2 linked regions of the Marinobacterium aestuarii genome follow. The protein of the gene in region 2 interacts with the protein of the main gene of each other region in a pairwise test. Links are inferred from orthologs where the notes say so. Each region holds a gene or a part of one and is shown on either strand. Other genes may lie near its edges.

Region 1 (4,517 bases), 1.7 Mb from region 2 along the record:
CTCTTCCGCTTTATCAGCTTCAGTGGCAGCATCTTCGCTGTCACTGTGCTGCGCGCTCCAGCTTCGAAGAACACCTGCGTTAAATTCATCTCCTGCCTGACGACAAGAAGATACTGCCAAGCCCGCGCATCAACCGCGCGCAAAATGCTGTGCCATTTTTCGCAAGCATGGAAGTTCTCGCCTATACAGACGCGTTGAAACGCAGGCAAGAATGCTGCGAATAGCCGCTATGGCATGCAGTACGGCGGGCAGCGACAGGCAAGATAACGCAGATAAACGCAAGAACACTTCAGATTGAAGAATTCGGATGGAAGAAAAGCGCAAAAGCAGCGACTGACAAGAATAGCCAGCCGCTGCAGTCAGATCAGTGACAGCCCTCCGGCTGCTCAGACACCACATGCAACGCCAGATCACCATCGTCACCGACACTGATCTCCACGGTACCGCCCTCTTCGGCCAGCTCGCCAAACAGAATCATCTCTGCCAACGGCTTTTTCAGCTGCTCCTGAATCAGGCGCTTCATTGGCCGGGCACCCATAGTGTCATCGTAGCCTTTCTCCGCCAGCCAGGCGCAGGCGGCATCATCCACATGCAGCACGACCTTTTTCTCATCCAGCTGCGCCTGCAACTCGGTGAGGAACTTGTCGACCACACCCCGAATAATATCCGGCGATAGCGACTTGAACTGGATGATGCCATCCAGGCGGTTACGGAATTCCGGCGAGAACATGCGAACGATCGCCGCCATACCATCGCTGGCGTGATTCTGGTGCGTGAAACCAATGGACGGCCGACTCATCGCCTCGGCACCGGCATTGGTGGTCATCACCATGATGACATTACGGAAGTCCGCCTTGCGGCCGTTATTGTCGGTCAGGGTGCCGTTATCCATCACCTGCAACAGCAGGTTGAACACCTCAGGGTGCGCCTTCTCGATTTCATCGAGCAAGAGCACGCAGTGCGGTGACTTGGTCACAGCCTCGGTCAGCAAGCCGCCCTGATCGTAGCCGACGTACCCCGGAGGCGCACCGATCAGACGCGATACGGTGTGACGCTCCATATACTCGGACATATCAAAGCGCACCAGCTCAATGCCGAGAATCCGCGCCAGCTGCGAGGTCACCTCGGTCTTGCCGACGCCTGTCGGGCCCGCAAACAGGAAACAACCCACCGGCTTATTGGCCTCCTTGAGGCCGGCCCGCGACAGCTTGATGGCAGACGACAGCGTATCGATGGCCTGCTCCTGACCCAGCACCACCATTTTCAGGTTGGAATCGAGTTTCTTGAGCAGATCCTTGTCGGAGGCGGACACGCTTTTGGGCGGGATACGCGCAATCTTGGCCACCACAATTTCGACCTCGGGGACATCAATCAGCAGCTTGCGCGTTTCCTCCGGCATCAGGCGCTGATAGGCACCCGCTTCGTCGATGACATCAATGGCCTTGTCGGGCATGTGCTTGTCATTGATGTAGCGATCCGCCAGTTCAGAGGCGGCACGCAAGGCCGCATCGGTGTATTTGAGCTGGTGATGCTGTTCGAAGCGATTCTTCAGTCCTTTCAGAATCTGGTAGGTATCCAGCACGCTGGGTTCCAGCACGTCTATCTTCTGGAAGCGGCGGGCCAGGGCCCGGTCTTTCTCGAAGATGCCGCGAAATTCCTGATAGGTCGTGGAGCCAATGCAGCGAATCTCGCCGGAGCTGAGCATGGGCTTGAGCAGGTTAGAGGCATCCATGGAGCCTCCGGAAGCGGCGCCTGCGCCAATGATGGTGTGAATTTCATCAATAAAGAGTATCGAGTGCTCCTGACTGCGAATCTCGCCCAGCAGCGTCTTGAGACGCTTCTCGAAATCACCGCGGTACTTGGTACCGGCCAGCAGCGCCCCCAGATCCAGCGAGTAAACCACACTATCGGCGATCACCGAGGGCACCTGTCCTTCGACGATGAGCTTGGCCAGACCTTCCGCAATGGCGGTCTTGCCAACCCCGGCTTCGCCGACCAGCAACGGATTGTTCTTGCGCCGGCGCGACAGAATCTGGATAACGCGCTCAACCTCCGCATCCCGACCCACCAGCGGATCAATACGCCCCTGCTGCGCCAGAATATTGAGATTGACGGCATACTTGGACAGCGCACTCTTGTCCTTGTCATCGCCGGCCTCGGAATCTACCGACACCTCATGATCCTGAGCTTCGTGATCCGACACGCGGGATATGCCATGGGAAATGTAATTGACCGCATCAATGCGCTCCACGCCCTGCTGCTGCAGAACGAACACGGCCTGGCTCTCCTGCTCGCTGAAGATCGCTACCAGCACATTGGCGCCGGTGACTTCGTGGCGCCCGGACGACTGCACATGAAACACAGCACGCTGCAGCACACGCTGAAAACCAAGCGTGGGCTGGGTTTCCATGTTGGGAATATTCTCCGGCAACAGCGGAGTTGTCTCATCTATGAAGGTGGTCAGCGACTGCCGCAATTTTGCGATATCAGCGCCACAGGCATTTAGTACCCCCTGGGCTTCGCGGTTATCTAGCAACGCGAGCAATAAATGCTCGACCGTCATGAACTCATGCCGCTTGTCCCGGGCTACCCGGAAGGCTGCGCTGAGGGTCTCTTCCAACTCTCTGTTAAGCATGGCGGACTCCTGATCAGACGCTTTCGACTTCACACAACAAGGGATGTTTATTTTCCCTTGAGTATTGATTCACTTGCGCGGCTTTAGTTTCAGCCACATCGCGTGTGTATATACCACAAACGCCTTTACCCTGAGTATGGACGGCCAACATGATCTGTGTCGCCTTTTCCTGATCCAGCGCGAAAAAAATCATCAACACCTCAATCACAAAATCCATGGGCGTGTAATCGTCATTCATCAGCACCACCCGATACATCGGCGGGCGCTTCAACTTTGGTTTGGCCTCTTCAGTGGCCAGCCCTGAATTATGATCGCCATGCTGCTCATCATGCCCATCGTTGTCATTATCAGACGAAAGCCTGACGGATACGGAACTGCTCATGCCTGAATATTAGCCTTTACTTTGGTCACTGGATGAAATTGGGGACTGACAATTAGCGTCCCGGATAGCCGGTGCTATACTGCCGTGACGCAGGAGGGATCCAGTATCAGCAGTACCTGCCTCAATGTAAAGAAGCCGCCCCCGGGTCCGCTTCACCATTGTAGCAAGTCAGCGTCTGGGAGTTGAGGCTTGTTTCCTGCAGACAAGCGCTCAGGGCAGTCAACTAGGGGAATTCGCGCATGCAGACAGGGAAAGTAAAGTGGTTCAATAACGCCAAGGGATATGGATTTATTCTTTCGGATGACCACAACGAAGACTTGTTCGCCCACTACTCGGCGATCCAGTCCGACGGCTACCGCAGCCTCAAGGCAGGACAGCTGGTCGAGTTCGAAACCCAGCCAGGCCCCAAGGGCACCCATGCTGTCAATATCAAGCCCATCGGCACGAACTGAGCCACAAGCAGCTGCCTGCCCACAGGTTTTGTCGTTCCAGCCTCAGATTCAGCCCCCAAGACAGCAAAAACCAGCCCGGAGGCTGGTTTTTTTTATGGCTTTCTTACTGACAGGCTAAATCATTGCCTCACTGCATTCTGGCAATGATGGCATCACCAAATTCCGAGCTTTTCAGCAAGGTGGCACCGTCCATCTGCCGCTCAAAGTCGTAGGTCACGGTCTTGGCCGCAATGGCGCCATCGACACCCTTGAGGATCAGATCCGCCGCCTCCAGCCAGCCCATATGACGCAACATCATTTCAGCCGACAGTATCAGGGAGCCCGGATTGACCTGGTCCTTGCCGGCATACTTGGGTGCTGTTCCGTGGGTGGCTTCGAAGATCGCCACTTCATCGGACAGGTTGGCCCCAGGCGCTATGCCAATACCCCCGACTTCTGCCGCCAGGGCATCGGAAATATAGTCACCGTTAAGGTTCAGCGTCGCTACCACGTCGTATTCAGCCGGGCGCAGCAGTATCTGCTGCAGCATGGCATCGGCAATGACATCCTTGACTACGATCTGCTTGCCGGATTTTGGGCTCTTGAAGCTCATCCAGGGGCCGCCATCCAGCAAGGTGGCGCCAAATTCTTCCTGGGCCAGCTCGTAACCCCAGTCCTTGAAGGCACCTTCAGTGAATTTCATGATATTGCCCTTGTGCACCAGGGTCACAGAGGCGCGATCGTTATCCACCGCGTATTGCAGCGCCTGACGCACCAGCCGCCGTGTCCCCTGACGGGACACCGGCTTGATGCCAATACCGCAATTCTCGTCAAAACGGATCTTGGTAACGCCCATTTCCTCTTTCAGAAAGCGAATAACCTTGTCGGCTTCCGCCGAACCCGCCTTCCACTCCACCCCGGCGTAGATGTCTTCCGAGTTTTCACGGTAGATCACCATGTCCACATCCTGCGGGTTTTTCAGAGGACTCGGTACCCCTTCAAACCAGCGCACAGGACGCTGACAGACATACAGATCCAGCTCCTGGCGCAGCGCCACGTTCAGCGAGCG
Region 2 (8,029 bases):
AGGTTGGCACCGCCATCGATGCCGACTGTTTTAACGCCCTCAAGGCAGCACTGCAGCAGCTTGAACAGGACAGTCCCACCCCGGAACCGGCATGACCGGCGCACATATTTCTTTTTGCAATGCAGCACCCGTGGGCTGAATAGGGCGTTTGTGGTACGTTAAGTCCTCATTTTCACGTCGCCTGCACTCGGACAGACCCATGCTGGACTGGATACTGACAACCAATGGTTTCATTCTGGAAGCCCTGCTGCTGGTTGCAGTACTGATTTATGTCGGCACACGCATCTGATCCGCAACGCTGAAATTCAATCTAATGATAATTGCGAAAAGTCGCCATGAAACACACCAAACCACGCCTGCAGCAGCGCACAGCAACATTGATACTGCTGATTCTGCCCTCCTTGTGCACCATGGCCGCAACGCAGCCTGATGAACCGGGTCAGGCCATGTTCAGCGAATCCGACTTCTATGCGGTGATTCCGGAGGTAATTTCGGCCACCCGTATCACCCAAAAGCTGACCGAGGCTCCGGCCTCCATCAGCCTGATCGACCGGGACATGATTCACGCCTCAGGGGCACTTAACATTACCGACCTGCTGCGTCTGGTGCCCGGTTTTCAGGCATTTCATGTCAACGCCAACAAATTTGGTGCCACTTACCACGGTGTGAGTGATGATTTTCCCCGTCGCCTCGAGGTACTGGTGGATGGCCGCTCGATCTATCTGCCGCTGCTGTCCACCGTCGACTGGAATTCCCTGGGACTCAGCCTCGATGACATAGAACGCATCGAGGTGGTACGTGGTTCCAACGTGCCAACCTACGGTTCCAACGCCTTTCTGGGTGCCATCAACATCGTCACCCGCTCGCCCTACAGCGAAACCGGCGCATCACTCAAGGTCCTGGGCGGCTCGCAGGATACCCGACGTGTGGAAGGCCGTTTCAGTGTACCTGTGGGCAACGCCCAGCTCCGGGTTACTGCAGGTCATGACCAGAATGATGGCAGCGACCGCTTTCAGGACGGCGCGCGCAGCGAGTACCTCAACCTGAGTGGCACCCTGGCACCGACGCTGGCCGATACCGTACTGATGCAGGCGGGTTTCAGCAGCGGTTATTCTGATCGCGGCGATATGGACCGCACCTTCAAGCCGGTCATTCCCCGTGATGCCCAGGCCAACTATCAGTACCTGCGCTGGAACCATGTCACCGACAGCGCCAGCGAAACCCAGGTATCCGCCTACCACAACTACCTGAACCTCTCCGTTGCGGCCCCCACCGTTGCCGACCTGGTGAAATATGAGGGCCTGCCTGCCGGCTTTGCGGCAGCGCTGCTGGCACAGAATCCGGATTTCCGGCTGGACAGCGAGCACGGCAAAACCGAACTCTACGATATCGAAGTGCAGCATACACAGCAGTGGATACCCGAGCAGACCACCTTTCTGTGGGGGCTGGGGTATCGGCAGGAAACCGCCCAGAGTGGTGCGCTGCTGCAGGAACGGGGGCGCATCAATGAGGACCGCTGGCGCCTGTTCGGCAACCTGGAACTGGTTCCGGCCGACGCCATTACCCTCAACTTCGGCGCCATGCTCGAAAGCAGCAGTACCAACGCCGACGGTGCGCAGATATCCCCCGAGTTGCATTGAACTACAGGCCCGATGAGCAGTCGGTTATTCGCACCTCTTACAGCCAGGCCTATCGCATGCCCTCGCTGCTGGACAAAAACTCCCAGTCGATCATTTATGACCCGGCCGGCGACGTGCTGGATACCATCGTCATACCGAATCCCAATATTGATCCCGAACGTATAAAAACGGCTGAAATCGGTTATTACCGGGCTTTCCAGAGCATTTCCGGACATTTCGACTTGCGAATTTTTGTCGAAGATATCGATAATGCGATCAGCAGCTACCGAGTCCCGGATACGGATCTTGACAGCCGCCTGCGCTATAGCGCCAACGCTACCTCATGGCGCAACAACGGTGCCGAGTTTCAGCTGCGTCTGCAGCCACTGGAGCGCCTGTGGGTGCTGCTCAATTACAGCTATATCAACACCACCGACTTTTTGCGCGATGAGGGTCCAGCCGGACATGGGCTGGTGCGGGAGCGGAAGCCTCGGTCACCGGAGCATACGGCCTCCCTGCTGCTGAACTACAATTTCGCGCCACGCTGGGATTTCAGCCTGGCACAATACTATATGGATGATGTGCAGTGGGGTGAGGGCGGTTACCGGGACAGCTACAACCGCACCGATGCTCGCCTGGCAAAGGAATGGAACCTGCCCGCCGGCCAGCGCCTCTCAGGTGCGCTGATTTTTCAGAATCTGCTGGGCAACAAGTACGCCGAGTTTTACCCTTATAATGAATTCGACCAACGGACCTATCTGCAACTGCAACTCGAATTCTGATTACCGAGCGACGCGAACGGACACGCTGAATGCAGGCATCGGATACACCTAAAAACAGACAATACTCCACTATTCGGCGGCCAGGACTTCTGTTGCTGATGTTTATTTTGTGGCTTACCGGCACCAGCGCCGTCGCTGAGCCACTGGCATTAATGAGCGAGGACAGTGCGCTCTATCGGCTGGTAGCCGAAGAAATCAGGCTCAGCGCCCAGAAACCGCTGGCGCTATACAGTACTGACAGCATGCCGTCCCAGGAGCGGCTCGACCAGGCGATCAACATTGCCATAGGTGCCCGTGCCTGCGAACAGCTGCTGCAGCATAACGGCCACGCCGATCTGATCTGCACCTTTATTCCGCGCACGACCTTTGAATCCCTGTCGACCCTGTACGACAACGGACAGCGTCGCCTCAGCGCGGTCTATCTGGATCAGCCGCTGCAACGCCAGTTGCGCCTTGCCCACCTGCTGGTGCCGGATGCAAAAAGTATCGGCACCATGTTCGGCCCGTTTTCCACGGCATCGCAGCAACTGTTCGACGACGCTTCCCGCAGGGAACAGCTGACACCCCTCTCCATCACCCTGGACGAAACGGATAACCCGATCGAGCGACTGACGCCACTGATTCAGCAAAGTGACGTCTTTCTCGCCCTGCCGGACCGGGCTCTGTTTAACCGCGCGACCGCCAAATGGCTGCTGTACATTACGCTGCAGCAGAAAGTACCGGTGATTGGCTTTTCCAAAACCTATGTCGAAGCCGGGGCCCTGGCCGCGGTATACTCAACACCCGCGCAGATCGGCCGGCAGACCGGCGAGCTGTTGCGCGAACTCGACCTGTCCCGGCCCCTGCCGCCACCGGTCTACCCGAAATACTACAATGTCAGCAGCAACCCTATAGTGGCCCGTACCCTGGAACTGCCTGAACCTGACGACCTGGCGCTGCACCGCCAGCTGGAGGACGGCACAGAATGAAACGCCGCCTTAGAACCCTGGGAATCCGCCAGCGCGTGCTGATGATCTCGCTGTTGCCGATGGTCCTCTTTGCTCTGGTGCTGGGCGGCTACTTCATCAGCACCCGGATCGATGACACCCAGTTCTCACTGCTGGAGCGCGGTCAGTCCATCAGCCGTCTGCTGGCATCCGCGTCCGAGTTTGGCCTGCTGCTCGGCAACCACGAGCTGCTGCGCAATCTTGGCAAGGGCGTCAGTCAGGAGCCCGATGTCGCCGACGTTGCCTTTCTGGATAACCGTTTTGAACTCATTACCCGCTCCCGCGCTTTCGATCTGCACCTGAAACCCCAGGGCCCCTTTGTCTATCAGGACAACAATCACTGGTACTTCGCAGAACCTGTACAGGTGACCGGCATATCCTTCCAGGATTTTCCCGAATATCCCGACGCCAAGGCCCGGCTGGACACCATTGGCTGGGTCATCGTCGTTCTGTCCAGCGACCAGACCCGCACCCGCCAGCGCAGTATCCTGATTACCGGTCTGCTGCTGATGATCGGCACCTTTGGCATCACCGCCATCATAGCGCTGCGCTTTGGCAACCGTATCACACAGCCCATACAGGGCCTCAGCCATGTGGTCGAGCGCCTGCAGGACGGCCAGCTCGATACCCGCGCCGAAGTCTCCCTGACCGGCGAACTGCGCACCCTGGCCCGTGGCATCAACCGCATGGCGGCCCGTATCCAGGAATCCAGTTCCATGATGGAATCCAAGGTGGACACCACCACCAAACGGCTGCGCGCCACCCTGAACCACCTGGAAACCAAGAACCACGAGCTAGAACTGGCACGCTTCAAGGCCGACACCGCCAACCGTGCCAAGGACGAATTTCTGGCCCGCATGAGCCATGAGCTGCGCACCCCCATGACCTCGGTGCTGGGTTTCGCCCGCCTGCTCGATGAAACCGACGCCAACGATGAGCAGCGCGAGTACACCCGCATCATCAACCAGACATCCACGGTTCTGCTCAGCATCATCGACGACATTCTCGATCTCTCCAAGCTCGAGTCCAATGCCATCAGGCTGGAACAGATCCCACTGGACCTCGAAGACCTGCTGCTCGACGTACTGGAAATGCAGGCTCCGCTGGCCCACAGCAAGGGACTGGAACTCATTCTGCACTACGCTCAGGGAATACCCGACATACTGCAGGGTGATCCCACCCGCCTGCGCCAGATCCTTACCAACCTGGTCGCCAACGCCATCAAATTCACTGAAAAAGGTGAAGTACAGCTGTTCGTGGAAGCCGAAAACCTCGACAAATATCAGTGCATGCTGCGAATAAGGGTGGAGGATTCCGGCATTGGCATTGCGGAAAACCAGAAAGGCAAACTGTTCAAGGCCTTCACCCAGGCCGATACCTCCATCACCCGCCGCTTCGGCGGCTCTGGGCTGGGCCTGGTGATTACCCAGAAACTCACCCGCCTGATGGAGGGCACGATCAAGCTCAGCAGCGAGCTGAACAAGGGCACGCAGATCAGCCTGGCGATTCCCTTTGCCTACAGCGAACCGGACGCCAGACCCCTGCCTGGAGCCCGGCTAGAACACGGCCCAATACTGCTCTACGAGCCCCATCCGGCCATGCGCAAATCCCTGCAGGCGTTGTTGCAGCGCCAGCACCTGAGCGTCGACACGGCACTGAGCTTCGATGATTTTTGCCGCCGTGCAGGCCAGCATAACTGCCTGATCTGGGGCGACAGCCCTGGCATGAGCACCAAGGAATTCAACGCCCTGCTGCAACGGCTGCGCCAGAGCTACAATGCTCGCCTGGTTATTCTCTGTGCCAGCGGCTCCAGCCAGCCCCAGCTGGACACGCAGACACTGGTCGTGCACAAGCCGGTGCGGCCACGCAATCTGCTGCGGGCGCTGAACGCAACAGCACAAGGCCCGGTGATCGATAAAACTATAGGGGCAACCCAAGCCGCCGCCGAGACAGCCCCCTGTACCGGCCTTGACGTGCTGATTGCCGAAGACAACGACCTGAACCGCCTGCTGATCATGAAGATTCTCAGCCGCGCCGGCATCCGCTCAAGGCAGGCCACCAGCGGGCTGGAAGTACTGGATCAGGTCGCGCACAAGGTGCCGGACCTGATTCTGATGGATGTGCACATGCCCAGGATGGACGGTATAGAAGCCACACGACGCCTGCGCCGAACCTGCCCAGAGCTTCCCATCATCGCGTTGACAGCCAATGTAGTGCCGCGGGAGCACCAGGCCTTGCAGAACGCAGGCATCACCAAAATCATGTTCAAGCCCATCAATGAACCTGAACTGCTCGCAGCGGTAAAGCGCCACTGCAGCCCCGCGCCTACGCGCCCTGCGCCCCAGGCTGCGGCGGACAAAGATGCCTCTGCGCTGCTGAGCTACGCGCAAATACAACAGGAAATTCAGCGCCAGCTGGAGGCTTGCCAGCAGGGAGTGCTGAGCCGCGACGCCGCCAAAATGCGTCACCATGCACACCAGCTGCTGGGCATCAGCGGACTTTACGACTGGCCGGAGTTCGAGGCCCTTACCGCCGACTTCCACCAGTGTGTTGATGCCGGCCGCGGACAGCGTGAACTCTGGCAGTCCCTCTGGCGCCTGCAAAGACTCAGCAAGCAGCCCCTGCCAACGGCAGACACAGATCCGATCTAGACAACCTGTCCGACAATACTCAAGCTGCTGCGAACCATCTGGCCCGCTAACATGAGAGGGGCTGGTTTTCGTGCTGATGCATGGGTTCTAATGCGGGAGCGGCAAGGCCGTCAGAATTCGCGGTAAACCGGATCCTTGGCAATCAGGTCTGTCAGGTCGTCGACAATGCTGCGCAAGCGTTCTCTGCCGGCGCGGTCAAACAGATAACCATCAATGCCCTCGCCGGCCGCAGGCTCGTTATCGTCGCCTTCCTGCAGTACCAGGCAGCGCAGACGTATGGCCTCGAGTTCCGGGTCATGTCGCATCGGCATACCGACATACAGGTCCCAGCGCTGCCACGTCGTCGTACCCTCCAGTACGCCCTGCAACAACGCCAGTATCTCGGCTCTGGACGGACGATAGGTCGGCGCCCTGCCGAAATAGAGCGCCGCCGCCATCAAACACAGAAGTAGCAGAGTAATGGCAAACGCCGCCAGGAAGGCCAAGGGTCAGTGCATCCGATCGAGCGGATACACATGCAGCTTGGCAGCCGCCTGCAGCAGCGCTTCCCGGTGCTGCTGTTCCAGCACATCCATTTCCTGACGGAAACGCCGTTGCTGCGCACGCTCCAGCGACTTCCACCCCTTCAGGTAGGGAATATGCCGGGTGGCCTCGTAATGCGCCGATATAATTTCAAAGTCGGGATTCTGATGCAGTTCCGGCATCAGGTTATCGAGCAGTACCTTCAGGCGGATGGAGCCTTCGGTCAGAGTCATCTTTTCGTCTTCCGACATGGCACGGGCGATCACCCGGATACTGTCGATCAGATACTGGCGCTGTTCCCGGGCCTTGCTTTCTGCCTCACGCTGCAGCGCTTCCCGCTGTTGCCTTTGCTGTCTCAGGGCACGCAGGTGAACGACGATATACCAGGACGAAGCCACTATGATCACCAGGCCCAAAGCCGTTGCCCAAAACATCAAACTGTCACTCATCCGCCACCCTGTCATTCAGCCTGTTTAGTCAGGTGAACCATTATGCATAATCGCCACCTGAAACCCAGAGCCCCGGCAACCCGGCTGCCAAAATCCGCGCACAAAAAAGCCCGTTACTGGCCAGTAACGGGCTTTAATAAATTGGAAACTCTAATTGATTCGCCTCGCGGCGTGACGCCTGGTTCAAGCAGTGATCAGCCGGCGATACCAACGAAGTCGTACTGGGGAGCTGCGGCTTCAGTCGGCTTCTTGCCCATCTGCTGCATGCGGGCATTGCGCTGTTCAAGCGCCTGGGCCAGAACCTGAACTCCGGTTTTGCTCGGAGTCTGCTGGGATCTTTCCAGACGTACGTTCAGATTTGCACTCATGCTCGGGCCTCCTGCGGCTTTGGCTATCTCACTGGCAGCGCCCCCGGGGGGGCCTATGGAGCCAGTTATCAAATTCGACTGGGGCCAGTATAGACAGAACCGCATAGCATGTAATGGAATATCATATTCTATATTTAGACCATAAACGCATATAAACAGCATCTGAGTCCAACCGTCAAAATCCGCCTCCCGCCTGGCTCCAACTATTCCAGGATGCTGGCGCTACGCCTGTGCAATGCCACGCCCTATAGTGAACAGGCATTGTGAAATAAACAGACAACCCTAGCCCGGCGCTATCGCCACCATTATCAAGTACAGAGAGCCTAGCCATGAACGCCCTGTCCCCTGCGCCTCAGGCACCCCACACCGCATTACTGCACTACTGGCAGCAACCCCACCCCGACTTCACCTCGGGCAAGGACGCTCGCAGCAGCGAAAATGCGTTGCTGGTACTGATGTATGGCGGCCTGGAAAAGGCGGCGCGTTATGGCTGGCTCAATGCGGGCCGTACCCTTGTCGACAAGACCTATCTGCGCATTCTGTGGATGACCCAGCAGCTCGCGCCCACAGGTATCAGCTTCGATGAACTGGCCTCGCGTCTCGATGGTTTTATCCGCCGAGAGCTGCAACCACGCTGGGACAACCTGGACGG

The links.
Region 1: the proteins of A8C75_RS19720 (region 2) and clpA interact in binary tests that used the Escherichia coli proteins (3 or more experiments, as listed by UniProt). The link is inferred for Marinobacterium aestuarii from one-to-one orthologs.

The regions. Positions count from the first base shown.
Region 1 is NZ_CP015839.1:2,779,172-2,783,688, forward strand. The notes cover bases 1-2,983. They hold clpA (ATP-dependent Clp protease ATP-binding subunit ClpA), read right to left. Parts: upstream 2,636-2,983; coding sequence 365-2,635; downstream 1-364. Other genes in these bases: clpS (ATP-dependent Clp protease adapter ClpS), read right to left, coding at 2,649-2,983. In the rest of the region: more of clpS, read right to left, coding at 2,984-3,017; cold shock domain-containing protein CspD, read left to right, coding at 3,257-3,469; icd (NADP-dependent isocitrate dehydrogenase), read right to left, coding at 3,597-4,517. UniProt on the Escherichia coli protein: ATP-dependent specificity component of the ClpAP protease. It directs the protease to specific substrates. It has unfoldase activity. The primary function of the ClpA-ClpP complex appears to be the degradation of unfolded or abnormal proteins.
Region 2 is NZ_CP015839.1:4,500,004-4,508,032, forward strand. The notes cover bases 2,966-6,238. They hold A8C75_RS19720 (response regulator), read left to right. Parts: upstream 2,966-3,365; coding sequence 3,366-6,038; downstream 6,039-6,238. Other genes in these bases: A8C75_RS19715 (ABC transporter substrate-binding protein), read left to right, coding at 2,966-3,369; A8C75_RS19725 (hypothetical protein), read right to left, coding at 6,149-6,238. Outside these bases: A8C75_RS19700 (HD-GYP domain-containing protein), read left to right, coding at 1-95; A8C75_RS19705 (TonB-dependent receptor plug domain-containing protein), read left to right, coding at 336-1,640; A8C75_RS19710 (TonB-dependent receptor domain-containing protein), read left to right, coding at 1,637-2,401; more of A8C75_RS19715, read left to right, coding at 2,500-2,965; more of A8C75_RS19725, read right to left, coding at 6,239-6,523; A8C75_RS19730 (DUF2489 domain-containing protein), read right to left, coding at 6,527-7,009; A8C75_RS23715 (hypothetical protein), read right to left, coding at 7,204-7,377; A8C75_RS19735 (hypothetical protein), read left to right, coding at 7,707-8,029. UniProt on the Escherichia coli protein: Member of the two-component regulatory system UvrY/BarA involved in the regulation of carbon metabolism via the CsrA/CsrB regulatory system. Phosphorylates UvrY, probably via a four-step phosphorelay.